DNA from 2 places in the Bacillus sp. ISL-77 genome. Region 1 is predicted to be linked to the other one. Evidence: riboswitches for the same ligand, from Rfam matches in the RefSeq annotation. Region 1 holds a riboswitch; the other holds the start of a gene.

What was found. A riboswitch is a leader RNA that binds a small molecule or an ion and turns the genes downstream of it on or off. The one in region 1 is predicted to bind glycine.
Region 2: linked by a shared signal. The riboswitch ahead of J7E77_RS07950 (amino acid permease) and the one ahead of gcvT (glycine cleavage system aminomethyltransferase GcvT) in region 1 are both predicted to bind glycine.

What each region holds. Positions count from the first base shown of each region.
Region 1 covers NZ_JAGGQY010000017.1:43,823-59,862, reverse strand. Annotated here, with positions in the region: partial or broken gene J7E77_RS06365 (helix-turn-helix transcriptional regulator) at 1-161, opposite strand, end outside; gene J7E77_RS06360 (YqzE family protein) at 390-575, opposite strand; gene comGG (competence type IV pilus minor pilin ComGG) at 623-1,009, opposite strand; gene comGF (competence type IV pilus minor pilin ComGF) at 1,006-1,482, opposite strand; gene J7E77_RS06345 (hypothetical protein) at 1,430-1,741, opposite strand; gene comGD (competence type IV pilus minor pilin ComGD) at 1,752-2,192, opposite strand; gene comGC (competence type IV pilus major pilin ComGC) at 2,192-2,512, opposite strand; gene comGB (competence type IV pilus assembly protein ComGB) at 2,533-3,585, opposite strand; gene comGA (competence type IV pilus ATPase ComGA) at 3,551-4,633, opposite strand; gene J7E77_RS06320 (YqhG family protein) at 4,761-5,552, opposite strand; gene J7E77_RS06315 (DEAD/DEAH box helicase) at 5,530-7,218, opposite strand; glycine riboswitch at 7,396-7,483, shown strand; glycine riboswitch at 7,487-7,566, shown strand; gene gcvT (glycine cleavage system aminomethyltransferase GcvT) at 7,653-8,759, shown strand; gene gcvPA (aminomethyl-transferring glycine dehydrogenase subunit GcvPA) at 8,778-10,124, shown strand; gene gcvPB (aminomethyl-transferring glycine dehydrogenase subunit GcvPB) at 10,117-11,577, shown strand; gene J7E77_RS06295 (rhodanese-like domain-containing protein) at 11,679-12,062, opposite strand; gene J7E77_RS06290 (lipoate--protein ligase family protein) at 12,256-13,092, shown strand; gene J7E77_RS06285 (vitamin B12-dependent ribonucleotide reductase) at 13,435-15,993, shown strand.
Region 2 covers NZ_JAGGQY010000020.1:14,522-30,561, forward strand. Annotated here, with positions in the region: gene J7E77_RS07880 (amidohydrolase family protein) at 254-1,009, opposite strand; partial or broken gene J7E77_RS07885 (amidohydrolase family protein) at 951-1,310, opposite strand; gene J7E77_RS07890 (hypothetical protein) at 1,331-1,738, opposite strand; gene J7E77_RS07895 (GntR family transcriptional regulator) at 2,197-2,937, shown strand; gene deoD (purine-nucleoside phosphorylase) at 3,242-3,961, shown strand; gene J7E77_RS07905 (MFS transporter) at 4,055-5,455, shown strand; gene J7E77_RS07910 (hypothetical protein) at 5,473-5,793, shown strand; gene J7E77_RS07915 (TRAP transporter small permease) at 6,119-6,616, shown strand; gene J7E77_RS07920 (TRAP transporter large permease) at 6,618-7,913, shown strand; gene J7E77_RS07925 (TRAP transporter substrate-binding protein) at 7,968-8,993, shown strand; gene J7E77_RS07930 (sensor histidine kinase) at 9,093-10,931, shown strand; gene J7E77_RS07935 (response regulator transcription factor) at 10,928-11,695, shown strand; gene J7E77_RS07940 (hypothetical protein) at 12,025-12,321, shown strand; gene J7E77_RS31400 (glycoside hydrolase family 3 protein) at 12,419-14,041, shown strand; glycine riboswitch at 14,201-14,300, shown strand; gene J7E77_RS07950 (amino acid permease) at 14,578-15,984, shown strand.

The DNA.
Region 1 (16,040 bases):
TCAAGCTTTGATAAATGCAATCTTGCTACATTCGGATGAATATTAAAATTTTCCGCCACCTCTTGAACGGTTACTTCTTGATGACGTTTTGTAATGTATTGATAAATATAGTACCGTGTTGGATCTGACAAAACGTTTGTTATTTTTAATGTTTGTTCCATCACTGTTCACCTCGGACCCCCATAATTTATTCCATTATAATACAGCCATTTTAACATGGGAATGTGGTTAACAATGTTAACACTATATGTTTAGAAAATGTTCACAATTTGCGACTTTATATTGTAACAATATAATAAAAAAATAGCCTAAATTCATTAATAATATCTTGTCAATAGCAGAAATATAGTTTTTTGGAAAAATAACGAAGCAGACCCAGCATCCGCTCGTTACAATTTTCGTCTTTTTTTGACTTCAAAATAAACGATGTAGGGTAGAATTCCGAACCAGCGATACCAAAAAGAAGCTTTTGTTTCTTTTCGAGCTGTACGAATTCGTTTTCGTTCATCCTTCGGTTGGTCTGCGTATTTCACGATGGTTTGGGTCATATATTTCACATAGTCGTTTGTTTTCATGGACACACCTGCCTTTAATTTTCATAAACAAGTATGTCCATATTTCTTCATTTTAATTCGACCCATTTACTTAATCTCTTTGTCCTTGTATCAAAATATCCCCGTCCAATGACTGTTTTGTCAACAGCATGGAGGTGGAGAGTAAAATTGACTTTTTGGACATACCCAGTAGGAGTTTCAGCTTGGTAATCCATGGTGCCGTTAACAAAACTAATTGTTCCCTTGACAGGTAAGATCCCACTCTTTTGAAATATTACTTCAACTTTTTTTACCGACGATAGAAAATAGTACTCCTCTTGGAGGATGATAGCCGTTTCATGTGCCATTTTTCTTTCGGATAACAATTGTTCAATACGTACCGAGAAAAATAATAAAAAAATGATGATCAGGCACAAGGTAAGTGGGTAAGTGAAGCCTTTTTCATTATTTTTCATGGGACTGGCCCCGAATTTACTAATGGAAAAGCTGTAACTGAGTATTCTTTTCCCCATAGATCCGTTACGATGGTTTTGACTGCATTGTTTAAAATGGCGAACGAATATTGTGAAACATTTTGGAGGATTATTTCATGACCAGTTGAATTCACACGTCTCCTAAGATTAGTACCGTACTTTTCATATTGAATGGTTCCAGTATCCTTCGTTAGAATTAACCTTCCGGAAATCACTTCGGCACGAGTGGACTGCTTTATTTCTTTTTTGATTTGGCTCGAAAAAACTTCCCATTCCATTGCCTGTAACGATGCCTCAGTGTCCTTATTAGTCAGGATAATTTGAAAAACAGGTGTCATAAAGAAAATAATCGTCGTAAAAATTGAAAAAGCAATTAGTACCTCGATGAGCGTAAATGCTTTTTCATTCAAGGGGCCCACAAATTTCGGTTTCAGGCTGTAATGAATTTTTTTCAATTCTTACACACACCTCCTTTTGGTCAGCTGCTCCGGTGTCTTTCCATGTGATTTGGTATTCAACTCCATTCAAAATGGAAGTGTAATTTGAAAATGTTTTATTACTGATTAATTTGGTCTGTAGTTCCTCATACATCAGCTGCCTCGCCTTGCTCTCCCATTCTAATTGGCGTGATTGATCTCTTAGTTCGATCAATAAAGGCAGTAAAAATAAACCAAGCATTAACCAGGCAGATAAAGAAAGTAGCAGTTCAAGCAAAAAAAATCCTCTAGAACTCCTTAACATAGAACCGACCCTTTCCAATTAAAAAGGTAATAACATATGTTTTATTTTTTGTTTGGATAAAAAAATTTCCAAACTGGTTTACGTTTCCGTCGCTTAGGAATTTCAAATATAAGGGGAGAGAACCTTCTTTGAGATAAATATTTGTACTGTACTTTCGATTGACGATCGGCGTTGGTGCCGGCCACAAATACAGATAATACCTATATTGATCTGGAACAAAAACAATGGATACTTCATCATGATGGGAGATAGCATATTGTTGAGCATAATATAGGTCGGCTTTTAATTGGATTAAAAAGGCCTCATCCTCCATTACTGAGTGCTGTGGTTTTAAGGAGAAAACTGTAATTGAGGAGATAATCATGAAGATGGAGAGAACTAATAAGGACTCAATTAAAGTGAAGCCTTTTTGATGCGTATTCATTATGGAGTGGTTACTGATGCAACAGCTGTTACAGTACCTTCAGAGTCTATTTCAACTGTCTTTCCGTTTGGACAACCTTTAGCGTCCCCCTTAATATATCCTTCTGCTTTTAGTTCCGCGATAGTTGGTACTTTATTCTTATCCATTTCATAAGCCTGAACTTGTGCCTGGACCATTTTAACATAGGCATCACAGCCTTTATTGTTGATGTTAGAATTATGTTTGGCAACGTTTGGAATTGTGATAATTAACAAGACCGAAATTACGAGCATGACGATCATCATTTCAATTAAAGTAAAGCCTTTTTCATTTTTCATCATTTTTATTAACCTCCATTTTTTTAAATGCCGTCCAGTAGATGAAACATGGGTAACAGAATCGCTAAATACATCGAAACCACCATGAATCCAATAAAAATGTAAAGAATTGGCTGGATGGTTGTTAACCGTTTTTCTATCATTTCCTCCATGTTAGTGACACAATGCTTACTGAAAAATAATAACTCCTGCTCCAATTTTCCATTTTCTTGGCCGTGTTTTACAATCATCGGAAATTCTTTTTCGAAAAACGACAGAGACGCTAAAATTGTCTCCAACTTTTCTCCGGTAATTAGCTTAGTTTTAATCGTTTTAGCTAAGTGACTGTAAAAAGGATGCCTGAGATTCTGTTCAAATAGTTGTAAGGATTCGGAAACTGATAATCCACCGGATAAGAGAAAGCTAAGTTGAATGGAAAAGTAGTGGGTAAACAGCAATTTGAGGATCCTGCCAACAAAAGGTATTCGAACAAGTTGTGACCTTTGTTTTAGGACGGAGAGTTTTCTAAAAAAGAGAAGATAATAAGCGGCTCCCATAATTAGGATCAGAAGCAGGGTACCGATAACAGTTGGGAAGTATTGATCAAAAGCATAAATGACATTTGTGAAAAAATTTGCTTCCAGACCAAGTGATGAAAAAAGGGTGGTGAACCTTGGCAGCAATGTATTTTCTATAAAAATAAATAGAAAACCTGTAATAACTAAAAGCACCATTGGATACTGAAGCAACTTGATCAACTTGTGTACGTCTTTATCTTTTAATAGGGCAAGATCACTTCCTTCTAACAGAGCATCAGCAAAGCTGCCATGTTGCTCCGCAAAATAGACATAACCGACTAAGTCTTTGTTGAAACCAAGATTATTTAATGCATCATGAAACGGTAAACCCTTTTTCAACTCTTCTAAACAACCATTTAAATCCTCCTTTCGTTTTGACGGTAATTGTAATGCTATGGATTCAATTGCTAGAGCAATTGGATACCCCCTTGCCAATAGTTCAGCAGTTCTTCTCAGGAAATTTGCTTGTTCATTCACTGACCATTTAGACCGTTTCATCGTCATATACCAATCGTTCATATTCAGATTCTTGAATATATCCAAGGGCAATGCCCTTATTAATTACATCTTTTATCATTCGGTAACGAATTTCTATTTTTTCTCCTTGAGCAGCTTTCATTACTGCGTGTAAATTTCGTCCGGATAAAAGTTCAAATACACTGGCGCGTTTCCATCTGCCATAGGAATAACAAATAGGTGAACATTCTCCTTCGCAAAAAGGGCAGGTAAGTTCAACCAACCTTTGGGCAGTTATGGCAATAAGTGTCTGCTCGACCTCTAACCAATTCACTCCAAACTCACGCAGGCGATAAACCGCTCCCTTCGCATCACGGGTATGCATCGTGGAAAGCACTAGATGGCCTGTTAATGCAGCCCTTACCGCAATCTTTGCCGTCTCAGCATCTCTAATTTCACCGACCATGATAATGTCAGGATCATGTCGAAGAATTGCCTTTAATCCGGCTGCATAGGTGACGCCTGCTTTTTCATTGACTTGGATCTGCAGGACTGAGTCATAGTTTTTTTCAATGGGATCTTCGAGTGTAATGACATTACGATGAAATAAGTGGGCGGTTTCATTTAAAAGGGAATAGAGAGTAGTCGTTTTTCCGCTGCCCGTCGGCCCGGTAAAAATTATTAATCCATGAGCGTGTTTGAGAAGGGCAAGTAGTTTTCGGGTCATTGCTGGGAAGAGTGAAAGTTGGTGAAAAGGAATTTGTTCTTGCTGTGGTAATAGCCGGATGACAAGGCTCTCTCTGTTATTAGAAGGGAGTGTGGAAAGCCTGAGCCCCATTAAATTTCCGTCAACTTCACAAAAAATGGATCCACTTTGTGGTCGTCTTCTTTCTCCGATATCCATATTGGCTGTGAATTTAAAATGTGAGATTAATCTGTCGCATTCGTCTTTTGGAAGGGATAATCGAGGAATTAACTTGTTGGTTAGTCGGATTTGGACGAGTGTGTCCCTCTTCCTTGGGATAATGTGAATATCTGTTGCCTGGTTTCGTGCAGCATCTGTAATGATTCGATTTGCTAAAATTTCTATCTCGCTAACAATAAGTACCACCGCCTTTTCATTTTTCTTTGGATAATATTCGACAAGGTTCCTCCTTATCCTTCTTTATTTTCAAAAATATTTTTAAGGGTGTCAGGCACCATGTGAAAATTTCACATGGTGCCTGACACCCTGTCCCTTATATTGCTTTTTCAGTTAGATAAAAGAGGCCGCCATTGATGAAGGATATGGAGATTTTTGGTTCGTACTGTTCCTGTAGAGCCATTTTTTCGGTTTCAAAGTTTTCATTTTCATCTTCAACATCTTCGTAAAAATGATTCAAGAGGCGTAAATCTTTATCCCAACGTTCTCGAGCATCTATTGCCCAAGAGTGGTCATCCTTCTCAATTATGGATGTAAGATAGGTTTCAACTCTCATCATCCCGCTTTGAGGTTTCACTAAAGGTGACAAAGTAAAGGAGTAATCAGGTATTTTTGGTGTTAACGGTATTTCAAGCAGTCTGTCATGGAAATCTTCAACCATTTTTCCGTTAATGAGTTGTAAGCCGATTGATTTGAAAATATCCCGCTTACGGTCACATTGATAGGAGATCTTAACATTCATACAAAGCCATGGTAGTAAAGGAGTTTGCTTGTTTTGATTCCGATGATTTTCATAAAGTCGGATATAGCTGGCTAAATTTTTCGCCGAAGTAAAAATTTGATGAAGCCGAGGTGAACCAAAATGAATGATTTCCCCCTTTATATTTTCAGGAGCGGCATCTTGGTTCGTAATAAATGTTAACTTCATCGGGTTTGGAATTCCGCCCGTTTTTTCTAAATAGTGCCAGTAAAAAGGCCGATTCATTAATTCCTTATCAAGTTCAACTGTTAATTGAACAGTCAAATAGCCTGGGCTATTCGCCACAATTGCACAGTCATTAGCCTGAAAATAGTTCAATAAAAAGTTATGAATTTCCTGCTGCTGCATGTGAATCTCCCTTCTTCATGTCCTGAGCAAATTCAATCATTGATGATAAATTTTCCATTTTAATTCGCATTTCGCCTTCGGATGAGGATTGTCCAAAAATATCGATTAAATGGTCTTCTATATTGCCAAATTCCAACTTTGTTAATATATCGTCAAGTTCACCAATTACTTTTTCAAATAAATGTATTTTCTCATAAAGAAGCTTCAAAATATGTTCTTCGACAGTATTTTTTATCGCAAAATTATAAATCATGACATCCTTTTCCTGGCCCAGACGATGGATACGACCAATTCGTTGTTCGAGCCTCATTGGATTCCATGGCAAATCAAAGTTAATTATATGATTACAAAATTGAAGGTTAATACCTTCACCGCCTGCTTCAGTTGCAATAAGGACTTGAGCGTGCTTTTGGAATAATTCTCTCATCCAGTCCTTTTTTCCACGCTTAAAGCCGCCCCGAAAAGGGACAGATGAAATTCCATGCTGTTTTAAATACCATTGGAGGTACATTTGTGTTGCACGGTATTCTGTAAAAATAATCACTTTATCATTTACTTTTTGAATTAATTCTAATGCTTTTTCCGCTTTTGAATTCTTCTGGACAGCTTCGACTTTTGTTATTAAATACTGAATTTGTTCTTCGAAAGCTGGGGTTGGATTTTCCTTTTTTTGCAGCATGTTTTTTAATGTATAAAAAACTGCTTCTCTACTGCTGCATGCCTCACGCTGTAATGTCATTACGGAGAATGAACTTGCCTGTGCCCAATTCCCCTCATTTTTTAATTCAGTAATTGACTCATAAAGATCTTTCTCCTCTTGAGTGCATTCAATCGGAATGGTTTCCACATGCCTTTTCGTCCACTCAATGCCTGTATCTGCCCGCCGGTTCCGAATCATAACCTTGTTTACTAATTCTTTTAAATGCTCATCATCATTTAATGAACGTGCATCTCGTTTGTATTTTTCAAAGAATGTCGTTTCGCTGCCTAAATGTCCTGGTTTTAATAATGAAACCAGATTAAAAATTTCCTCGATACGGTTCTGAATGGGTGTTGCCGTCAATAGTAAACAAAATTTCTTTTTCAGATTTTGGACAAATTCGTAGTTTTTTGTTTTGTTATTTTTAAGTTTATGGGCTTCATCAATGATAATTAGGTCATAGTCCTGCTTGAAAATGATGTCTCGGTGTGGATTCCGTTTGGCCGTATCAATCGACGACACGACGACATCACATTGTTCCCATACATAACTTTTTCTTTGTGAAATGGCTGGAATGAAAAATTTGCTATTCAACTCCATCGACCATTGAGTAACTAACGATGCAGGGACAAGAATTAATACCTTTTTCACCAATCCGCGAATCATATATTCTTTTAGAATAAGCCCGGCCTCAATCGTTTTTCCGAGTCCTACTTCATCGGCAAGGATGGCTTTCCCATTCATGTTTTCAATTACTTGTTTTGCTGTTTCAAGCTGGTGAGGAAGTGGGGTTAGATTGGGTAAATGGCTTGGTGCCAATAAACCCTTGAAATCTGGAATGACGAGATGTTTTTCAACTCCAATTGCTAGTTTAAAAAGTTCCCAATTCCCCCATGGACCATCGTTTTCAATTCTATGTAAAAAATCATCCTTCCAGGAGGAATCAAATTCAATTTCGATCGACATGGTTCCAGCTCCTTTTTGTTCAATTTCCAGCTTTATTCTTTTCTAATAAAGTTATTGCTCAATGTATTATTTTAATGTTAGGATGATAATAGCTTTGAATGTTTTAAATATTTTAATAAAGTAATTTATTTTATAAGTATAATTAGTATGACCAATTTGGATAATATTATAATGCGAATGATTATAAGGGGAGAGACTACTTATGTAGCGCCGAAGGAGCAAGCAGAAATGTGAATCTCTCAGGCAAAAGAACTCTTGTAGGACGCAGCTCTGGAGAGCGCTGCTAGCTTTAAGCAGCCACCAAAGGGGAAAGCCTTTCTAGGTAAACTTTCAGGTGCAAGGACAGAGACCTTCTTACGTTTCATAGGAGGTTTCTGTCCTTTTTTAAATTTTCCAAGGAATAATTTGTGCCAAAGATTGAAGGGGGATTAAGAATGTCTGATTTAAAACGAACTCCACTTTTTGATGTGTATAAAGAATGGGGTGGAAAAACTATTGATTTTGGTGGTTGGGCACTGCCGGTCCAATTCTCTAGCATTAAAGAAGAGCATGAAGCTGTTCGCTCTTGTGCAGGATTATTTGATGTTTCCCATATGGGTGAAGTAGAAGTAAAAGGCACTAATAGCTTAGCATTTTTACAAAAAATGCTGACTAATGACATTTCAAAAGTAAAAAATGGAGGTGCCCAGTACACCGCCATGTGTTATGAAAATGGCGGTACAGTTGATGACCTGCTTGTATATAAAATTGAAGACAATCATTACCTTTTAGTAGTAAACGCATCAAATATTGAAAAAGATTACAAATGGCTTGAAGACCATTTAACTGGTGATGTCTCTTTAGAAAACTTATCGGAAAAAACAGCACAGCTGGCTATCCAGGGACCACTTGCGGAAAAAGTATTGCAAAAGCTTGCGGGAGATAATGATTTAAGCCAAATTGGCTTTTTCAAATTCCAACAAGATGTAATCCTAAATGGGAAAAAGGCACTGGTATCAAGAACTGGTTATACTGGTGAAGATGGCTTTGAAGTGTATTGCGATGCAGAAGATGTTGTGGACCTTTGGAGAGAAATTTTAACTGCAGGTAAAGAAGATGGAGTAATCCCATGTGGATTAGGGTCACGCGACACACTTCGCTTTGAAGCAGTTTTAGCGCTTTATGGTCAAGAACTATCTCCAGAAATTTCACCACTTGAAGCTGGAATTGGCTTCGCTGTGAAATTAAACAAAGAAGATGACTTTATCGGGAAACAAGCGTTAATCCAACAAAAAGAAAAGGGTTTAACAAGAAAATTGGTTGGAATCGAAATGATTGATCGTGGGATTCCACGTCATGGCTACCCTGTTTATAAAGATGATCAGTTAATTGGTGAGGTTACAACTGGAACGCAATCACCCACGTTAAAGAGGAATATTGGTCTTGCCCTAATCAATGCAGAATTTGCGGGTCTTGAATCCGAAGTTGAAGTTGAAATTCGCGGCAAACGTTTAAAAGCTACTGTAGTTCCAACACCTTTTTATAAAAAAGAAAAGAAATAACAGAAGGGAGTTAGGTTTATGAAACATCGCTATTTACCTATGACTGAACAAGATAAGAAGACTATGCTTGAGGCAATTGGTGTTTCCTCTATTGATGAACTGTTTAGCGATATCCCTGAGAAAGTAAGATTTAAGGGTGAGTACAATATAAAAGCGGCAAAGTCTGAAACAGCCTTAATGAAAGAGCTTTTTAAGATGGCAAGTCGGAACGCTGACCTGAAAAGAAACGTATCTTTTATAGGTGCAGGTGTTTATGACCATTACATGCCTGTAATTGTCGACCATGTTATTTCTAGATCAGAATTTTATACAGCTTATACACCTTATCAACCAGAAATTTCACAAGGTGAACTTCAAGCTATCTTTGAATTCCAAACAATGATTTGTGAGTTAACTGGAATGGATGTTGCCAACTCATCGATGTATGATGGCGGAACTGCACTTGCTGAAGCAGCGATGCTTAGTGCAGGCCATACCAAACGAAAAACAATAGTTGTATCCAGTGCTGTACATCCAGAATCACGTGATGTTCTTAAAACTTATGCAAAGGGTCAGTACCTCAATGTGATTGAAGTACCAGTCAAAGATGGTGTAACAGATCTAGACGCATTAAAGGGACTAGTTAATGAAGATGTTGCAGCCGTTATCGTCCAATATCCAAACTTCTTTGGGCGAGTCGAGCCGTTAAAAGAGCTTGAGGAAATCATTCATGCAAATAAGTCCATGTTTGTTGTTTCAAGTAACCCACTTTCCCTTGGGGTATTAACACCTCCAGGTAAATTTGGTGCTGACATCGTTATTGGTGATGCGCAGCCGTTTGGGATCCCAACTGCCTTTGGCGGACCGCACTGCGGATATTTTGCTGTCACTACTAAGTTAATGCGGAAAGTTCCAGGCCGTCTTGTTGGACAGACAACGGATGACCAAGGGCGCCGTGGTTTTGTCTTAACACTGCAAGCACGTGAACAGCATATCCGACGTGATAAAGCGACATCAAATATTTGCTCCAATCAGGCATTAAATGCCCTCGCTGCATCTGTAGCGATGACCGCACTTGGTAAAAAGGGTGTCAGGGAAATGGCTGCGGCCAACTTGCAAAAAGCTCATTATGCGAAAAATGCTTTCAAGGAAGCTGGCTTTGAAGTTGTTTATGATGGCCATTCCTTCAATGAATTCGTTGTGAAATTAACTAAGCCTGTAAAAGAAATCAACCAAAACCTTTTACAAAAAGGAATAATCGGGGGCTATGATTTAGGTCGTGATTATTCAGAACTGGCTAACCATATGCTGATTGCTGTAACAGAACAAAGATCGAAGGAAGAAATTGATACTCTAGTGAAAGAATTGGGGGATTTCCATGCATAATCAAGACCAGGCACTCATTTTTGAACTTAGCACACCAGGCCGCATCGGCTACAGCCTGCCGGAAATGGATGTACCGGAACTAGATCTCAGTGGTCTCCTTCCTGATGGTTACCTTCGTACAGAAGAGCCTGAACTTCCTGAAGTTTCGGAGCTTGATATTATGCGCCACTACACTGCCCTCTCGAGGAGAAATCATGGCGTCGATTCAGGATTCTATCCACTAGGCTCGTGTACGATGAAATATAATCCGAAAATCAACGAAAATGTAGCGCGTTTTAACGGATTTGCACATGTACATCCGCTGCAAGATGAAAGCTCTGTTCAAGGTGCTCTTGAACTTTTATACGATTTGCAGGAGCATTTAATCGAAATAACAGGTATGGACGAAGTGACCTTGCAACCTGCCGCAGGGGCTCATGGGGAATGGACAGGTTTAATGATGATCCGTGCTTATCATGAGGCTAACGGTGATATGAACCGTACAAAAGTAATCGTCCCTGATTCTGCTCATGGTACGAACCCAGCTTCTGCTACGATTGCTGGTCTAGAAACAATTACCGTTAAATCAAATGAACATGGTCTTGTCGACCTTGAAGATTTAAGAAGGGTTGTTGGGGAAGATACTGCTGCATTAATGTTAACCAACCCGAATACGCTTGGACTATTTGAAGAAAACATTCTTGAATTGGCTGAAATTGTCCATGAAGCAGGTGGTAAGCTTTATTATGATGGAGCAAACCTAAACGCCGTTCTTTCAAAAGCAAGACCTGGGGATATGGGATTTGATGTTGTTCACTTAAATCTTCATAAAACATTCACTGGCCCACATGGAGGCGGTGGTCCTGGTTCCGGTCCTGTCGGGGTGAAGGCAGACCTTATCCCGTTCTTACCGAAGCCGATTATCACAAAGCAAGGCGAAGAATATGTCCTTGATTATGACCGCCCGCAATCAATTGGCCGTGTGAAGCCATATTACGGAAACTTCGGGATCAATGTTCGTGCTTACACATACATTCGCTCAATGGGACCAGATGGCTTAAAAGCGGTAACAGAGTACGCTGTATTAAATGCGAACTACATGATGAGAAGGCTTGCTGAATATTATGATCTACCATTTGATAGACATTGCAAGCATGAATTTGTACTCAGTGGAAGACGTCAGAAAAAACTAGGCGTTCGTACATTGGATATTGCGAAACGTCTGCTTGATTTTGGCTACCACCCACCAACCATTTACTTCCCATTAAATGTGGAAGAGTGTATTATGATTGAACCGACTGAGACCGAATCAAAAGAGACACTGGATTCGTTCATCGATATTATGATCCAAATCGCTAAAGAAGCGGAAGAAAATCCAGAAATCGTTCAAGAAGCACCACATACAACAGTGGTCGGCCGGATGGACGAAACAAAAGCAGCCCGTAAACCAGTTTTGAAATACCAAGAAGCTTAATAAAATGAAAGGTCAGATTCGAAAAATAATCTGACCTTTTATCTTGTGTAGCAGTTTTTGAAATTAAAAAAGGCTCCGAATCCGGAACCTTAAATGATTTCTTATTTCTTAGTTTTTACTTTACCTGACCATTTTTTGAACCCGCCTTGTAGCTGAGTAAGGTCTCGATAGCCTTTTCGGTGTAAGAATTGGGCTGCACGTGCACTGCGCATTCCACTTTGGCAATACAAATATACTGGCATATCAGAACGAATTTCTTTCATACGCATTTTCATTTGCGACATTGGGATATTACGTGCTCCTAAAATATGGCCGCCTTCGAATTCATTTGATTCACGAACATCTATTAGTTGTGCCTTTCTGTACCCCGCACGGAACTCTTCTTCTGTTACCGTTTTAACAATTCTTTTCTGATAGAAAAATGTAAAAACGGAATAAATGATAACTGCTACAATAATGATTAATAATGGATAAAGTGAACTCAATTTCTTTTTGCTCCTTTCAAGCTTTCCTGCACTAGTATTTATTATATAAGTCAATTCGATAAAGATAAAGATGAATGCAAAAAAATCTTTTGATATTACCTAAATAATTATAGCAGAAACATCTTATTTTGAATCTATATCAGATTTTGGTAGACTTAAGCACGAGATAATTATAAAAAAATGAGGTTTTAGAATGAAAAAAGAAGTTTGGCGTTTTATTGATACTGGAAATAGTTCACCATCTTTTAATATGGCTTTAGATGAAGCGTTACTCGATTGGCATAGTGAAGGGAAATTTCCTCCAGTGATTCGTTTCTATGGCTGGGATCCGGCAACGCTATCAGTAGGATATTTTCAAAAAGTAGAGAAAGAAATTGATATGGAAGCAGTTAAGGCACACCAATTAGGTTTCGTAAGAAGACCTACAGGAGGACGTGGAGTTCTGCACGAGCATGAACTTACCTATAGTGTCATCGTTTCTGAGGAACATCCAGAAATGCCTAATTCTGTTACAGAGGCATACCGTGTAATATCTGAAGGAATTTTAAAAGGTTTTCACCATTTAGGACTTGAGGCATATTTTGCTGTCCCAAAAACAGCAGAAGAACGGGATGCTTTGAAAAACCCTCGCTCTGCTGTATGCTTTGATGCTCCAAGCTGGTATGAGCTTGTGGTGGAAGGCAGGAAGGTTGCCGGAAGTGCACAAACGAGACAAAAGGGAGTAATTCTACAGCACGGCTCCATTCTGTTAGATTTAGATGAAGATAAGCTATTTAGTTTATTTAAATATCCAAGTGAGAGAGTTAAGGAACGAATGAGAAAAGCATTTAAGGATAAAGCGGTTGCGATCAACAACATTAGTCCAAGAAGAATTTCACTTGAGGAAGCAAAGGAAGCTTTTTATAAAGGCTTTGCTGAGGGTCTAAATATTGAGCTTGAAACTTATCAATTAACTGAGGAAGAACTAGCTTATGTTGAAAAGATTGCAAAAGATCGCTATGAAAGTGATGAATGGAATTTTAAAAGATAATTTGAAGCGGCGAATTCGCCGTCTTTTTTTGTTGCCTTGACGATTAATGTAAAGAAGCAACCTGCGAAATTTGTTGAATTTTCCTGTTTTCTGACGAAAATCTATTAAAAGCTATTGATTACTTTTAAATCTATTATTTTTTGAGTTTGACAAAATAATTATAGTTTGCTTGACATACAATATATAGTGGTGTCGAAAATATTTTCGGTACTATATATTGATATTTAGTTGATTTATTCAGGTGGGCTATGATAACCTAAAAATACAAACCAACTAGATATAGCGTAAACCTGCTAGATTTAGCACAATAGGTGCATTTTTATTTAAGAAGGAGTTGTTCTAATGTCTGTAGTTTTTAGACAAACAATGAATATTGATTTTGAAAGGTTGAATGAGGATATTCAATTATTCCCCCAGGTGCATCCAGTTACCCCAGATATGAAAATAACTCACAAGGGTGTTTCTCGTTTGGTCATGTTGGACCGCTATACCTTTAAAGATAATGCAAAAATTACTCTTACAAACGGCGACTTTGTTGTTTTAACTATTAAAGAAGATCCGAAATTTCCAGCTCGTGGTCTTGGTTACATTATGGAAATAGACTGGGAAAAGAAAAAAGCGAAAGTTTTAGTCGAAGAGGAATTCAGGGGAGTACTCGATGATCCTGAAGAAGCTAGTACGGGTGTGATAGTCAGATCCTTAGATGTAATTGAGAAGCCTTTGGAGCTCTTCTATGAGCAAATTGCGAAGCGTAATGCTACTGGTCTTGCTTCTGTAGAAAAGACGGAAGAGAAGCGAAGAGAATGGACTGAGAGGTTTTATCAAGAGCTTGTTAACATGAACTTCATTCCAGCAGGTCGTGTTCTTTACGGAGCTGGGGCAGATACTGATGTAACATACTTTAATTGCTATGTAATGCCGTTTGTTCCTGACTCTCGTGAAGGTATCTCTGATCATCGTAAGCAAGTAATGGAGATTATGAGCCGTGGCGGCGGTGTTGGAACAAATGGCTCGACGCTGAGACCGAGAAATACACTAGCTAGAGGCGTCAATGGTAAATCATCTGGATCGGTTTCATGGTTGGATGATATTGCGAAATTGACTCATTTGGTTGAGCAAGGCGGATCAAGACGCGGAGCTCAGATGATCATGTTGGCCGATTGGCATCCAGACATTATTGAATTTATTATTTCTAAGATGCAAAATCCTAGAATTCTACGATTCTTGATTGAAAATACAAATGATGAAACGATTAAAAAACTTGCTAAAGACAAGCTAAAGTTCACCCCTCTAACTTTAAGGGAAACTGCAATGTACCAAGGAATTGTAAATTATAAAAACATTCCTGGGTTTGGTGGATTTGATGAAAACATTATCGCAGATGCAGAAGAGAAATTATTAACTGGCGGTAATTACACTGTCCACAATTCAGAATTCCTTACAGGTGCGAACATCTCTGTCTGTTTAACAAAGGAATTTATGGATGCTGTAGAAACCGATAGTGACTATGAACTCCGCTTCCCGTATGTTGAACAATATGATCAAGAGGAAATGGGTATTTACAACCAAGAATGGCATAAAGTTGGTGACGTTCGCGAGTGGGAAAAACAAGGGCATAAAGTACGAGTATACAAAAAGTTCAAAGCAAAAGAACTTTGGAACCTAATCAATATTTGCGCGACCTACTCAGCTGAACCGGGAATATTTTTTATCGATAACGCAAACGACATGACTAATGCAAAAGCATATGGACAACAAGTCGTTGCAACAAATCCATGTGGAGAGCAGCCTCTCGCACCATTTTCCGTCTGTAATCTTGCAGCTGTCAATCTCGCTGAGATGGCTGATAAGGACACAAAAACTGTTGATTTTGAAAAGCTTAAGAAAACAGTAGCTGTGGGCGTACGGATGCAGGATAATGTCATCAACGCAACCCCGTATTTCCTTGAAGAAAATAAAAAACAGGCTCTTGGTGAAAGACGTGTGGGGCTTGGAGTCATGGGCTTGCATGACATGCTGATTTATTGTGAAACGAAGTATGGATCACCAGAAGGAAACGAACTCGTTGATCAAGTATTTGAAATAATTGCAACTACTGCATACAGAACATCAATTGAATTGGCAAAAGAGAAGGGAAGTTTCCCATTCTTAACTGGTGAAACAACATCAGAAACCAATCGATTAAGACAGGCCTTCATAAATACAGGGTTTATGAAAAAAATGCCCGATGATATCCGCCAATCTATTTTAGAAAACGGAATTAGAAATTCCCATTTACTAACTGTGGCACCAACTGGATCCACAGGGACCATGGTTGGAGTTTCCACCGGACTTGAGCCTTATTTCTCATTCTCTTATTTCCGTAGTGGACGCCTCGGTAAATTTATCGAAGTTAAAGCGGATATTGTGAAAGAATACTTGGACCAGCACCCAGAAGCAGATGAAAACAATCTTCCTCACTGGTTTGTTACATCGATGGAGCTTTCAACTGAAGCCCATGCGGATGTTCAATGTGTCATCCAGCGCTGGATAGATAGTTCTATCAGTAAAACTGTCAACGCACCAAAAGGTTATAGTGTAGAGCAGGTCGAAAAAGTTTATCAGCGTTTGTACCGCGGCGGGGCAAAAGGTGGAACTGTTTATGTTGATGGTTCACGCGATTCTCAGGTACTAACACTAAAAGCTGAAGAAAACACCAATGAACAATTATCAATTTTTAATGAAAAACCGAAGCAGCATGTTGTCCTTGTTGATACAATCAGTGAACTCCGCTCAACAAGTGTAACGATCGGCTCTGAAGTAGGTAACACTTGCCCAGTCTGCCGGACTGGAAAAGTAAAAGAAATGGGTGGCTGCAATACCTGTGCAAACTGCGGCGCTCAATTAAAATGTGGTTTATAATACGTATTTTTTAGAGGGGGAGAAAATCCCCCTTTTTTTGTTTATCA
Region 2 (16,040 bases), on a different contig from region 1:
TTATTATTTGTTTTGATATAAAAAATATTCTATAACCAATGTAGTACATTAGTTTATTAAGTTTGATGGTAATAGGAAAGTAGTAAAATGTTAGTTTTGTAGAAATCGTTCCTCTAGGAGGATTAACCTGTGATATAGATATGTAAAATGTGTGCATCAAAAGGTATATCGGAGGCATAATGTGAATCGTTTAATTAGATTATAAAGGATTATTAATATAGTACAGGCATTTCTAGGAATAAGGTCGAAAGAATTAGCTGAAAACTGTAAAACATCGGAGAGAAATGGCTATTTTCTCTACTTCTGCTACTTGTTTATAGATTCCTTCCATATCCTTCAGATCTTTCTTGTAATCATAGGTCTTAAGCTTTTTGTTTTCTACAATCAATTTCCCATTGACTATCACATCGATTACATTTTGCGGTCCTGCTGCATACGCTAACGTTGCGTACGGATCAAAGGTTGGAAAGGTATTAGGCGCATGAGTGTCTACAATAATAATATCTGCATATTTCCCAACTTCTAGTGAGCCGATTTTTTTATCCAGCCCTAGAGCTTTTGCTCCACCAATTGTGGCAAGTTCGACAACCTTACTTGGCGGCATCACGCTTTGATCTTTGTTGACCAATTTGTGAATTCTTGCCGCATATCCGGCTGTTCCGAATACATCCATGGTGTTCGAGCTCATTGGCCCATCTGTACCCAACCCCATTTTAATCCCTGCTTTATCAATCTTAATAGCTGGTGCCACACCAGTTGCCCCTTTTGTATTCGCTATTGGATTATGGGCAATTGTGGCTCCTCTTTCTTTAATGATGTTAATGTCTTCATCATCAATATGGATGGCATGTGCAAGCATTGTATTTTCATCTAATATTCCTAAAGAATCCAAGTATTTTATGACGGAAGGATACTTCTGACCAAACTTGGTTGCTACTCTTTGTGCTTCATCAGCAAACTCTGCCGCATGAATCGCAAATGGTACCTGATATTTTTTGGCTAAATCTATTCGATGCCTTAATCATCTCAGGGCTAACTGTGTAGGGAGCATGGGCCACCACAGATGGGGTAATTAGTTCATGATTCTTATATTGTTTAATAAAGTCCTCTGCATATTTTAATCCGCCATAGGGTTCAGGAGCATCGACTGTTGGAAAACTAATAACCGTTTCTCCAAGAACTCCTCTAATGCCAATCTTTTCTGTCGCTTTTGCTACTTCATCTTCGTGGTAATACATATCTGCATATGTCGTAACTCCGCCCATTGCCATTTCTATGACGCCATGAATGGATGCTTTATAAATAAGGTCCCTTGAAAGTAATTTTCCTTCTAGTGGAAAAACACATCAAATAACCGATTGCCTACTCCTTCTTCACCAATACTTCTAAACGCAACCATTGGAACATGATTATGAGTATTAATCATTCCCGGCATCACAATATTACCATTGGCATTAATGACTTTAGAGGCTTTATATTGTTTTTCCAAATTTTCATCGCCAATTGCAATGATTTTCTTATCCTTTATTACAATTGTCCCTTTAACAAAGGCATCCTTTTTCGCATTCATCGTTAAGATGTGCCCATTCTTAATCACAATATCTGCCATTTGATTATTCCCTGGGATTCTCGCGGCTTCCACACTCATCGCTTTCGTATTAGGATGAAAGGCTCCTATTAAAATAGATGCTGTAACCAAAACGACCATCGACAATTTATAAAGTATTCTGAGTGTCATTTCTTTCCTCCTATAAATGTACCTTAATAACCTTCTGACTATAATAAATTACCAATCATCAACCAAAATAATTATTCTTTAATATGATTTAGAAAAATATTAATAATCCTTTTTATAAGAAGGGGATGAAATATTCCGTAATGGTATTCAAATCGTATGGTTTGTGGCCCATAATGTAAATGGCGGAACTATGGACGCCTATAGTTGGTTACAAGGAGAAGACTCAAGCTGAATAAAGTCAGAAACAAAGCTAATGTGAATTATATGAAACGGAGGATCGTATTAGGAAAAGAAAAGGAACGCACCTATTTTTCATTATTAAATTAGGACTATTTTATGAATTGTATTAATTTCAATAGCAAAGTACGCTACAATAGAGAAAACAAAAAGCAAAGTGAGATAAGCAACCCTAAAAGTAAGCTTACAAATATTATTGAAATAAATAGGTGTGTATTAATATGAACAATAAACTGAATGAGCCCACTAAAAATAAACAACCCTTATTCGTTACAGTCTATGACCGACTGTACAAACAGATTATGGATGGAACTTTTCCGCCTGATAGCCGACTGCCCACAGAACCAGAATTAGCAAAAGTATTTGGGGTTAGTAGAATGACATTAAGGCAAGCTTTGTCCCTTTTGCAAGAAGATGGACTGGTGAAGAACATCCATGGAAAAGGTAATTTTATTACGAAAGTTCATCATAATGAAAACAAAATTGGATTGGAGAAATTGGGGAATCCCTTATATATTTGCTTTCCGGAAAAAGTGGATGATGTCGAGCTTAGTTTAAGGATGGAATTAGTCACAGACTATGCAGTGCAGGTATTGAACCGTCCGCTGACTGCGGTTGTTGCAGTGGACCGCTGGTATAAGAGCGGCAATAAGGTAGCAGCCTATGCTTTTACCATAATGTCTATTGAAGCAGTTTCGGAGTTAGAGTTGGACTTACAGAATGAGAAACAATTATTAGAAATGTTAGATACAGAAGTATATGAACTAGCCAATTCCTCTACAATCGAAATAAAACGTTCTCATTCCATAAATACTCCATCCTTAAAATATCAAATTTTTGATGGAGGGGATTGTGATTTGATTTTAGAAAGCGTCTATATCAGCGATAAATATCCAGTTGTCTATAATAAATATTATATCCCAACAGAGTTTAGTCAAATAAGGATAAATACTAAGAAATAGTGTCAGCAGTAAATATCGAGTTTACAGATCCTACCTAGCTATTTCCTTGGGAAACAAAAAAAGGCGGTGTCATTTTTATAATGACACTGCTTTTTTTGTTACAAATTGTACATATTTTTATTAAAACAGGGTTGTGGGCAAATGTTTGGTGTGATATCCTTATTATTGTTAGAAATCATACAAGTTTTTATACAACTATACAACGTTGTAAGATTTGTGATGGATCTAAATGAAAACGCAAACAAACATACTACTTTCTTGTTTTCAGATACGAGAAGGAAAACTCAAATGGAGGAGAGATATGATGAGTACTATAGAACATAAGGAAACCCCACATATAAAACCTAATGGGGTAGAAATTGCTGAAACAATCCTTTTACCAGGAGATCCCTTAAGAGCAAAGTTTATTGCAGAAACCTATTTGGATGACGTTGTTCAGTTTAATTCAGTGCGCAATATGCTTGGTTTTTCCGGAACCTATAAAGGAAAGAAAGTCTCTACTATGGGAACTGGTATGGGCATGCCAAGTATGAGTCTCTACTCATGGGAATTAATAAATGTATTTGGTGTGAAAAATTTAATTCGTATTGGTACATGCGGTGCTATTCAGGACAATATGAATTTGTATGATATTGTAATGGCGATGGGTGCTTCTACAGATTCTCGTTATGTTCATCAATACAATCTGCCAGGAGAATTTTCTAATATTGCCTCGTTTACGTTATTAGAGAAGGCCAAAAAAGCAGCCGATGAAAAAAGACTACCTGTCCATGTTGGAAATGTCCTTAGTAGCGATATCTTTTATAATGCCGATGAAAGCGCAATAGAAAAGTGGCGGAAGATGGGAATTTTATGTGCTGAAATGGAGACAGCTGGTCTTTATATGAATGCAGCCTATGCTGGGGTAAACGCACTGACAATTTTAACAGTAAGTGATCATATTATTCGAGATGAACAAACGACACCAGAAGAAAGACAAAAAGCTTTTACCAATATGATGGAAATCGCCTTGGAACTAGCTTAATAAACGAAATCTTGATATATAACATGACAAATCTACTGGATATTTTCCTTCATTCATGTGACGATTTCCTGTAGCACAAAAGGAGAGAGAAAGATGGCGACAATAAGTGCAGATATAAGCGTGACTGATGCATCAGAGTATAATGTTAAAAAAGCGGTTCCTGTTATCTTACTATTATTTTTACTATGTTTGATTATAGATAATTCTTTTAAAATTATTTCTGTAGATATGGCGAAGGATTTCAATATCTCTGCAACAACAGTTAGCTGGCAAGCAACATTAGCGGGACTTGTAATTGGAATTGGAGCTGTTGTTTACGCAGCCTTGGCAGATTCCATTAGTATCAGAAAACTATTTAGCGTCGGAATTATTTTAATTTGTGTTGGTTCTGTAATGGGATATATTTTTCAACAATCGTTCATAATGGTCGTAGTATCACGAATTGTTCAAACTGCTGGCTTGGCATCTGCTGAAACATTATATGTTATATTTGTAACCAAACATCTTCCTGCAAGTGAACAAAAGAAGTTTTTAGGATTAAGTACTAGCAGCTTTGCCCTTTCACAAGTAATTGGTGCATTAACAGGCGGCTATATATCTACTTATTTCCATTGGACAACGCTATTTTTAGTTCCATTAGTCACCCTTTTCATTCTTCCTTTTATTCTAAAATATCTTCCTAAGGAAGAGGGGAAAGGCAATCATGTAGATGTGCTAGGATTATTTTTAGTTGGATCAATTGCTGCATTTCTTCTTTTATATATTACAGATTTCAATTGGATTTATCTTCTCTTATTTATTGGAGCCATTGCGCTCTTCCTAGTTTATATTAGCAAAAATACAAAAGCATTCATTGGTATTTCTTTCTTTCAAAATAAGCAGTTTCTTTCCCTGCTTGCAGTTGCTTTTGTTGTCTATTCTGTCCAATTAGCATATATTTTCTTGTTTCCATTTTTATTAGAATCGATTTATCATTTGAAACTAGATACTATTTCGCTATTATTAATTCCAGCATACGTCCTAGCAGCTATTGTTGGGGCCCTATCTGGAAAAGTAGCTAAAATTATGGGCACCAAGCAGTGTATTACGATTGCAATTATCGGAATCACAGCTAGTCTATTGTTAGGCGGATTCTTTGTAAAAAGTTCGGTAATAATATTTGTTTTATCAATTGTTGTATTCTCTAGCTCGTTTGCATTCATGTATGCACCGATGCTTGATAATTGTATTAGGACTATTTCAAAAGAAAATTCTGGAACAGCAATCGGTTTTTATAATTTGATCCTTAATGTCGCTGCTTCCATTGGAATTGCTTATACAGCAGCAATGATGGACAATTCTGCTATGAAAGTCAAACTACTGGGATACATCAACAATTCGAATGCATCCTTATATAGTAATGTCTTATTTGTATTGGCATTTTTGGCTTTTTTCAGTTTGTTTCTATACTGGGTTTTAGTGGGCAGAAAGATGAAAATGGCAGTAAGTAACTAGAAGACACAGTGCTGATCATGCCTTTATGGAGGTTTGTTTCTTGCCGTGGTTTTCTTGCCGAAGGGGAGACGGGGGTTCATCCAGTCTGGAAAGGCGCTGTAGAAACCGGTTCGGTATTAAACATGCCAATTAAAGAATTACTAAAGCTGAAAATGGACTTGGAGTCTTATATCAAAACAGTTTCGGATGAGGATATATCTAGCAGACTCCCAAAAATGCAAAAGATTAATTCTCCTGAGCTGAAGGAAGTCGCGAGTGCTCTAATAGAGAGAAAAAGGGCAGGTTATCAAGAGGGCGTAGTGAATCAACTCATTGACGATATAAAGAAGGATTATTAAAAAATGACCTTTTCCTGCTGGGAATGGGTCATTTTCTATTATCATTACACGAAACTATTTGAAATATGTCATCTTGGAACCACTTACTAGTATTGATCGAGCAAATTATTTTTACCAGTTGATGGAATACCCTTAACATGGTAAGTTTAATGCATATTTAATTCGTTTATTAAACTTACAAAAATACGTAAATAGATTCAAATAGAAAGGATTCAAAATTCCACCTAAAAAAATCACAAATTATCCTAAAAAAAGAACATTCTAAAACATTCATAAAATTCTTAAAATGAAAGACAGGAAAACGTTTTCAAATGGGGGGAATCAAATGAATGTAATCAAAAAAGTAGGCCTAGTCATCGATACCATTTTTGAAAAATTCACACTTCTATCGTTAATAGCCTTAATTTTTGTCGTCACCACTCAAGTTTTTACTAGGAAATTATTTAATTTTGTTTTCTTTTGGTCCGAAGAAGTTACTCTTTTGTTGCTAGCATGGTTTGCCTTTATGGCTATAGCGGTGGGTTTTCGAGAGTATATCCATTTAGGAATTGATTCTTTCACGAATCTATTTCCTAAAAGTTTTAATAAGGTTTTAGATAAAATCATCAGTGCTTCTATTTTTGCTTTCGGATTATACTTGGTGATCCAGGGCTGGGACTTTACGGTATTGATGATGGATTCAACCCTGCCGGCGACAAAATGGCCAAGTAGTATCACTTATGCGGTTATGCCTGTCACTGGTGTGATGATTTGTGTTTATTCGCTTTTGCAATTCTTTAACATTAACACGACTCGTCACAAAGAGATAGAGGAGGGTATGTAACTTGGACAGCAACACAATTGGGATCATTATCTTACTTTCAAGCTTTGTTATTTTAATCTTACTTCGTTTTCCCATTGCCCTTACGTTGATTGCCTCGTCATTACTGACGGTTATCTATCTAGGTATACCTCTTCCGGTAGTGGGCCAGCAAATGATTCAAGGGATGAATTCCTTTTCTTTACTTGCGATTCCGTTCTTTATTTTGACCGGACAAATTATGAGTGAGGGCGGCCTTGCGACTCGAATTGTGAATCTGGCAAGTTTAATGGTTGGTAGAATCCGCGGTGGGCTCGCCATGGTTAACAGTGTAGCTGCATTGTTCTTTGGAAATATCTCAGGTTCTGCCGTCGCCGACGTTTCTTCTGTTGGGTCTGTTATGATTCCGATGATGAAAAAGAAGGGATACGAAGCAGACTATGCAGTGGGAGTAACGATTGCATCGGCCATTCAAGGTGTGGTAGTTCCGCCGAGTCATAATCTTGTTTTATATTCCTTAGCAGCAGGTGGCGTTTCCATCGCCAGTTTATTTATGGCTGGTATTGTTCCTGGATTTATCATGTTAATTTCCTTAATGATCACGGGTTACATTATTGCTAGAAAACGAGGCTACCAAAAAGCGGACCCTGTTCCAAAGTCAGAAATTGGCGGGATCCTTCTACATGGACTTTTATCCTTAAGCCCAGCTGTCATTATTCTGGGCGGGATTATGAGTGGCTGGTTTACAGCAACGGAATCTGGGGCATTAGCTTGTTTGTATTCTTTTATTCTAGCGTTTGTTGTCTATAGGGAAGCAAAATTTTCTAATGTATGGAAAATATTAACCCGGACGATGAGAACTGTTTCGATGGTATTTTTCTTAATAGCAGCATCAGCTTCGTTTGGTTGGATATTAGCTTACCTGAAAATTCCTTCAATGGTAACGAACTTATTTTTAAGTATTTCTGATAACCCGATTATTATTCTATTGATTATTAATATTTTGTTGCTTCTCCTTGGAGCACCAATGGACATGGCACCAATGATTTTAATTATGACACCTATTCTCCTTCCAGTTGTAACCAGCTTTGGAATGGATCCGGTGCACTTCGGAATTGTCCTGATTTTAAATGCTGGGATTGGCCTATTAACGCCGCCGGTAGGAACTGTTTTGTTCGTCGGATGTGCGATAGGAAAGGTCTCGATACAACAAGGGACAAAAGCAATGATGCCATTTTTCTACGCTTTACTAGTTGTTCTGTTGGTTATTACCTATATTCCTGAGGTAGTCCTGTGGCTTCCTAATATGTTAGTCAAGTAACCGAAGGAAAGGTGAAAATAAAACAATAAAATTTTTTAAGGGAGGGTTACAAGAATGAAGAAAAAAAAGATTACAGGAATTCTTGCAGCAACGCTTTTAATGGGTAGCATCCTAGCTGCCTGTGGGAAAGAAGCAACGACGGGTACAAAAGATGGGGGTTCGAAAGCTGAGGAACCTAAATATACGTTCCGGTTGGCAGATAATCAGCCACCAGATTATCCAACTGTTGTTGGAGACAAAAAGTTTGCCGAATTGGTTGATGAAAGAACAAATGGCCGAATTAAAATTGAGGTATTTCCATCTGCCCAATTAGGGGATGAAAAATCCGTGTTGGAACAGGTTCAGCTTGGAGCCATTGAGTTCACAAGAATCAATTCCAGTCCGCTTGCCGAGTTCAATGATCAGTTCACTGCACTAGGACTCCCATATGTATTCGAAAGCGAAGAACACTTATGGAATTTTCTTAACGGTGAAATGGGTACAAAATTGTTAGATGGTTTAGAGCAGTCAAAAATGAAAGGGCTTGCTTATTATGATTCAGGGTCACGTAGTTTTTATTCTACTAAACCACTAAAAGGTGTAAAGGACTTAAAAGGGCAAAAAATCCGTGTGCAGCAGAGTAAAATCAATATTGATTTCATGGAAGCTCTTGGGGCAAGTGCGACGCCAATGCCATATGGCGAGGTATTCAGCGCCCTTCAAACAGGAATCATTGATGGTGCAGAAAATAACATCCCAAGCTTAGACTCTTCTAATCATTATCAAGAAGCGAAAAACTTTATTTTAGACCATCATCAACGGATCCCTGAAGTCCTGCTTATTAGTAAAGCAGCATGGGATAAGCTTTCAGAAAAAGACCAAAAAATTGTGAAACAAGCAGCACTTGATTCCGTTCAAGCTCAAAGAGAAGAATGGGATAAGTGGGAAGAGCGTTCTACTAAGAAACTTAAAGATGCAGGAGTTACCTTCACTGAGGTTGATGATATTACACCTTGGAAAGACGCTGTTAAATCCATGGTTGATAAATATTCAAAAGATTATAAAGAGGTAATGGATGCCATTGAAAAAGCACGTCCATAATCTATAGCTGGCAGTATGCCTAGTTGGTGAATATATCCATTTACCAGCTAGGTCTTTTCTGTTTAAAAAATCACTAATAGATTGGAATGAATAACAACAATGATGAAGTGGTGGAGAAAAATCGCAGAATTCCTTGAACGATACATCCTCTTAAAAAATCAATCACTGATGATAAAGCTCTGCATTTTCTCCAGTTTTCTGGTTATTTTTCCAGTCATTTCAGTTGGAGTTATTTCATACAATCGTTCATCGGTTGAACTTGAAAATGTACTTAGACAATCGAGCAGCCAAGTAATTGATCAAGTAGAGTCACATATCGAATATTATTTACAAGATTTTGAGATTACCAGCTTAAAAATTATCAACTCTCCTGAATTATCGAGCCTTTTGAAATTGAAAATGTCAGAAAATAGAGATAAATTTATTGAACCAACTCGTAACACCCTTAAAGAAGCAGAATACTCAAGAGCAGATATAACTAATATCACTATACTACTTAATAACAATCAGGTAATTGATACTCTTGGAAATAGAAATTTCTATCCTGCTACGAAAATGAAAGAAGAATATTGGTATTCGTCTGTCCCACTTAATGGGATGAGTATGTTAGTTATGAGAAAGTTAAAATTAGAAAATAAGGAACAGCCTGTCATTTCACTCGTAAGGAGACTATATAACCCCCAGACGCTCTTACCTGTAGGCATGCTTATTATTGATATCAATTTCAGAAGAATTGAAGAAATCTCTAACAAGGTAACTATCAGTAAAAATGGCTATTTTTCCATTCTAGATGCGAACGGGCATTATATTTACCATCCTGACTACTCAAAACTCGGGAAAAAGGTTGAATTTAAACAACTTTCAAACCTGAAAACAGAAGGAAGCAGCACGGAAATTTTAGAAAATGAACGGAGAGATTTTGTTACCTATACTTTTTCTCGGAACCTCGGCTGGAGGTTTCTATCGGCAGTCCCATACCGAGATTTGACGGGGGGAATCGTTCAAATTGAAAAAGCCATATTCTTAACCATTCTTGTCTCTTTGATCATTGCCTATTTGATCGGGTTCGGATTCGCCACAAGCATTATTCGGCCCATCCGTCGTCTGCAACATTTTATGAAGGAAGTTGAAATTGGAAAATTAGATGGCAGAGTTCGAGTGGATACAAATGATGAAATCGGACAATTGACTGCTGGTTTTAATAATACCGTTGAGAAACTATCCAACTTACTTGAAGAAGTATACGTCTCTAAGTTAAAGGAAGCAGAAATGTCACTTAAACAAAAAGAAGTCGAATTAAAAATGCTGCAATCACAAATGAATCCCCACTTTTTATACAATTCTCTTGAAACCATTAGGGGTATGGCATTGGAAGAAAATCAGGAAAATATTGCAACCATGTCTTTCTCACTTGGAAAACTACTTCGGTATAATCTTAATAATCATTCATCTACCGTGAGTTTTAGAGAAGAAATGAATTTTTGTGAAATGTATCTGCAGATTCAAAAGGTTCGCTTTGAGGACCGTTTTGAGTACATGTTTGATATTCCTCAATGGGTAATGGAGCTGAAAGTGGTAAAATTTTCACTTCAGCCATTGGTTGAGAATTGCTTTGTTCATGGTTATGGTCCTAATACTAGAAAATTAAAAATTGTGATATCAGCTTTCCGTCATTCTGAGTCTTCCGTTGTTATTCGCATTTCCGATACTGGTGAAGGAATAAAGGATCATATTTTAGAAGAAATCAAGAAAAGAATGGACTTAAAAACGGCCACTAGTGATGGGAAAAATATAGGAATCGTAAATGTTCATCAAAGAATTCATTATTTGTTTGGACCCGAGTATGGAATAACCATTCAAAGTGAACAGGGCTCAGGGACTGAGGTATTGATCCATTTACCCATACTAGATCATCATGTGGAGGAGGAGAGAGAATGAAGAAAAATATCTTGTTGGTTGATGATGAGAGATGGGTTCGAACAGCTCTTAAGTGGACGATAAACAAGTTGAAGCTTCCTTTGCAAGTGGTCCACGAATGTGAAAACGGGTTAGAAGCACTCGACTGGATTAAGCATAATGATGCAGACCTAGTGTTAACGGATATTCGAATGCCTATAATGGACGGGCTTTCGTTAGTAAAAGAATTGAGTCATTTAAAGAAGAAACAGGATGTCATTGTGATCAGTGTTCATGACGAGTTTCAATTTGTTCAACAAGCGATTCGAACCGGTGTAACCGATTACCTTCTAAAACCAGTAGAGGAAACCGAGTTAAAAGATTGTCTTGAAAAGTGGCTGGAAATGAAATCAAAAGAAGAGACAAAAAGGAATACTCCAAAAAATGAGGATGAAAATCTTCCTTCCTCAACGATTGAAAAGGTTTTGCAGTATTTAGAAAAAACAGCATTAGACCAAATTACACTGAAAGATGCGGCAGAGTCTGTCCATATGAATCCTAGTTATCTTAGTCAATTATTCAAACAACAGCTGAACAAGAAGTTTGTCGATTATATTACCGAGCTGCGAATTGAGGAAAGCAAACGTTTGTTACTGAATACAACCTTACGATTATCTGAGATTGCTGAGAGAGTGGGATACTCGGATTTAGCCTATTTTAGTAACAACTTTAAGAGGCTTACAGGCTTTTCACCATCAGAGTTTCGAAAATCAGCGCTTGAAAAGGTACCGGAAAAAACTCCATAAAGGTCGACGAGCCAAGAATCTAGTTTTTGGCTTCTTTTTTTTGATTGATTTAAGTTTGCGCTTAATTTATATCAATTTTGCGTTCTTATATGGTCTAAAGCTAGGACTTTGGATATGGGTATATATATCTGAATTTTATAAATCTTAAAAAAACACAAATTCACCTAAAAATATTCTCTATTATTGTTTACCTTCTAAATTATACAATTATTTCGATTGAAAGCGTTTTCTCTCGAAGGAGTGATAGGAATGTCATGATACGTTTAAGATTTAACTAGTTTTACTCTTTTTTGTAAGTATTTTAATAGGAAAACGGGGGAGAAATAGATATGAAACTATTTTCAAAAAAAGCATCAACATTAACGATTGCTGCATTGATGTTATCATCGCTTGCTATTCCATATGCAAGCGCGGAACCGGGAAAATCGAATGGCAATAAGCAAAATGCACCTGCTATTGAAGTGAGGACCAAAAACATCCTTGTACAGGGTGAGAAGAAATTTAAAGACCTTAATAATAACGGAAGACTCGACCCCTATGAAAACTGGCAGGTCCCTACTGACGTACGTGTTAAGGATCTTGTTAAAAAGATGACACTTGAGGAAAAAGCAGGAATGAATTACTGAATTCCCGCAATTTAAAGATAACAAGCTAGTCCTACCGAATAAATTAATAAATCAAAACACACGGTACTATATTTTTCGGCAAACCCCAACGGCAGATATCGTTGCAGATTATAATAATCAGCTGCAGGTAGAAGCAGAGGGTTCAAGGTTAGGAATACCAATCGTTATCACTTCAAACCCGCGGAATCATGCCTCAACAGATTATACGAATAATAGTGAGGGGGCAGGTCTGCATTCTTTTTGGCCAGGTCCTTTAGGTTTAGCGGCAACTCGAGATGCCAGTCTTGTGAAAGACTTTGCGGAAACGGCCGCAAAGGAATGGCGAGCATCGGGTATTCGTAAAGTTTACGGGTATACAGCTGATATCGCCACTGACCCTCTTTGGGCAAGAATTGAAGATACATTTGGAGAGCAGCCAGAACTAGCTTCAAACATGATCTATAACGTAATCAAAGGTTTTCAAGGAGATGAGCTTGGTAAAGACAGTGTGGCAATCACTGTGAAGCATTTCCCTGGCGGTGGAGCACGTGATAACGGCTTAGATCCTCATTTTGTGGAGGGGAAATTCAATCCATATCCAACTGAAGGCAGCTTGCTTAAATATCATATTCCGACCTTTAAGGCAGCTATTGCAGCTGGAGTTTCGTCAGTCATGCCATATTACGCATATCCAAGCAATACGAGCGCTGACCAAGGTTTGCCATGGTATAGTGAGAATCAGCAATTTGAAGAAGTTGGTTTTGCTTTAAACAAAGCGCTCATCACTGACCTCTTACGTGGAGAGCTTGGTTTCAAAGGATATGTCAATTCCGATACGGGTGCTATTGGTAATAATGCATGGGGTGCTGAAGGATTAACACCAGAACAAAAATTTGCGAAAGCAATCGATGCCGGGACAAATATCATTTCTGGTGCATCCGATCCAACACCAATTATTAATGCAGTTAAAAACAGTTTGCTTGATGAGAAAAAAGTGGATGAATCAGTCACTTTCTTACTAACAGAGATGATGAAATTAGGCCTTTTCGAAAACCCTTATGTCGATGGTCAAAATGCGCTTGATGTGGTCAATAATCCTGAATCACAGAAAAAAGCGGATGAAGCACACCGAAAGTCATTAGTTCTATTACGCAATGACAATATCGATGGTAAAAATGTATTACCATTGGGTGATAGTGAAATAAAGGATGTCAAACTATACATTGAGATGTTCCAGGGAGGAAATGCTGCAGCGGCCACCCAGAAATTAAAAGAAACCATAAAAAGGTATGATACTTCTATCACAGTAACGGATAAACTTGAGGAAGCGACTCATGCGTTTGTTTGGGTCCGACCTGTTCAATCGAATTGGGATAATAATCCACGGATAACCATAGGCCCTGAAACAGGAATTACTAATGTTGATAGAATTATTGAGATTCAGAAAAAAGTTCCGACGATTACTGCGATTAACTTCACTAACCCGTGGTTGATTGATCAAATTGAGCCCAATGCTGGAGCGGTAATCAGCACGTTTGGCGTAAAGGCTGAGGCAATCGTAGACGTTATTCGTGGAAAATACAATCCGACAGGGAAACTTCCATTCACCATACCTGCTAACAAAGAAGCGGTAGACAACGAGGTTGGAGATATTCCAGGCTATGTAGAGGATCCTTCCTATGTCTATAAAAATAAAAATGGGGATTCTTACGGATTTGATTTTGGATTAACATATAAATAGGAGTTGAAGACACATGAATACATTAAATTGTAATGGAAAAGTGTCTGTTAACAATGGTTTCTGTATTTCTATAAAATTATAATAATTAATTAAATTCAGAAAATTCATTTGACATCATTCCTTGAATAGACTAGGATTTAATTATATTCATAATTGCGGATGAGTATTGTGGGAGAGACTAAACGCATTGTTTAGCACCGAAGGAGCAAGTCCCAAAAATTGGGCTCAATCTCTCAGGTAAAAGGACCACAATAGGACGCGTCTCTGGAGAGCGCCATGTGCCACCAAAGGAGTTATACTCTCAGGTAAAAGGACAGAGGAAAATGGGGAACGCCTATTTTTCTCTGTCCTTTTTTTGTGGAGAAAAATAGTAATAAACAAAAAAAGGAGGAGGTAAACACAAAACTAATAATTGGAGAGTGCACATCATGATTGTCCTGTTGAGTATAATTTTCAGAAAAATGTAAGCGCTTATTTCTGCCGAATTGACTAATAAAATATTAAACATTCTCAAAAAGAAGAAAGAGGGAATTCATATGCAGGAACAAACATTGTCGAGAGGTTTAAAAAACAGGCACGTTCAACTTATCGCTATTGGCGGGGCTATCGGAACAGGATTATTTCTTGGAGCAGGTAGATCTATTCATTTAGCAGGTCCATCGATTTTATTTGCTTACTTGATTACAGGTGTCATTTGCTTTTTAATCATGCGTGCACTTGGAGAACTGCTTTTATCCAATTTGAAATATCATTCTTTTGTTGACTTTGTTAGAGACTATTTAGGTAATATGGCAGCATTTATTACTGGCTGGACCTACTGGTTTTGCTGGATTTCAATCGCTATGGCCGATTTAACAGCAGTTGGTCTCTATACTCAGTTTTGGTTTCCAAATGTACCACAATGGATGCCAGGATTAATTGCACTAGTCGTTTTGCTAATCATGAACCTTGCAACCGTAAAGCTTTTTGGCGAAATGGAATTCTGGTTCGCATTAATTAAAGTTATTGCGATTCTTGCATTAATTGTTATCGGGATTTTCATGATTATTAAAGGCTTTTCCACAAATTCAGGCGCATCCAGTTTCACGAATCTATGGAGTCACGGCGGCATGTTCCCAAATGGCATAAATGGCTTTATTCTCTCATTCCAGATGGTGGTGTTTGCGTTTGTTGGCATTGAACTTGTAGGACTTACTGCTGGTGAAACAGAAGACCCGGAAAAAGTTATCCCAAAAGCAATCAATAATATTCCTATTCGGGTATTAATTTTCTACATTGGCGCCCTTATTGTCATTATGAGTATTTATCCGTGGAACGCCATCAATCCAGCGAAAAGCCCATTCGTTCAAGTATTCGTGGCGGTTGGTATCGCTGCAGCTGCTGGTATCGTCAATTTTGTCGTTCTAACATCTGCAGCATCGGCATGTAACAGCGCCATTTTCAGTACAAGCCGGATGGTATACTCACTTGCCAGAGATAAAAATGCACCTGTACCATTTGCAAAACTTACTTCTCGTCAGGTACCTTCCAATGCATTGTTCTTTTCCACTGTTGTTATTTTAATTGCCATTGTGTTGAACTATGTAATGCCAGAAGGAGTATTTACGCTGATTACAAGTATTTCTACAGTATGTTTCATCTTTATTTGGGGTATTACTGTCGTCAGTCATTTGAAATACCGCAAAACCAGACCAGATCTAGCGAAAGTGAACAAATTTAAATTGCCGCTTTATCCATTTTCCAATTACTTAATCCTTGCCTTCCTAGCGTTCGTGCTTGTCGTACTTGCACTTGCGGAAGACACTCGTGTTGCCTTATTCGTAACACCTGTCTGGTTTATCATGCTGATTGCGATTTATAAGATGTTGATAAAGAAGGCGGATTATGCGGATCGGGAGAATTATGCGGATCAGGAGAATCAACAAAAAGTAGCAGAAAATTAAGTGGCAACCCAAAAAAATAACTTTTATTAATAAATAATGTTTCCGCTTTCAAAAAA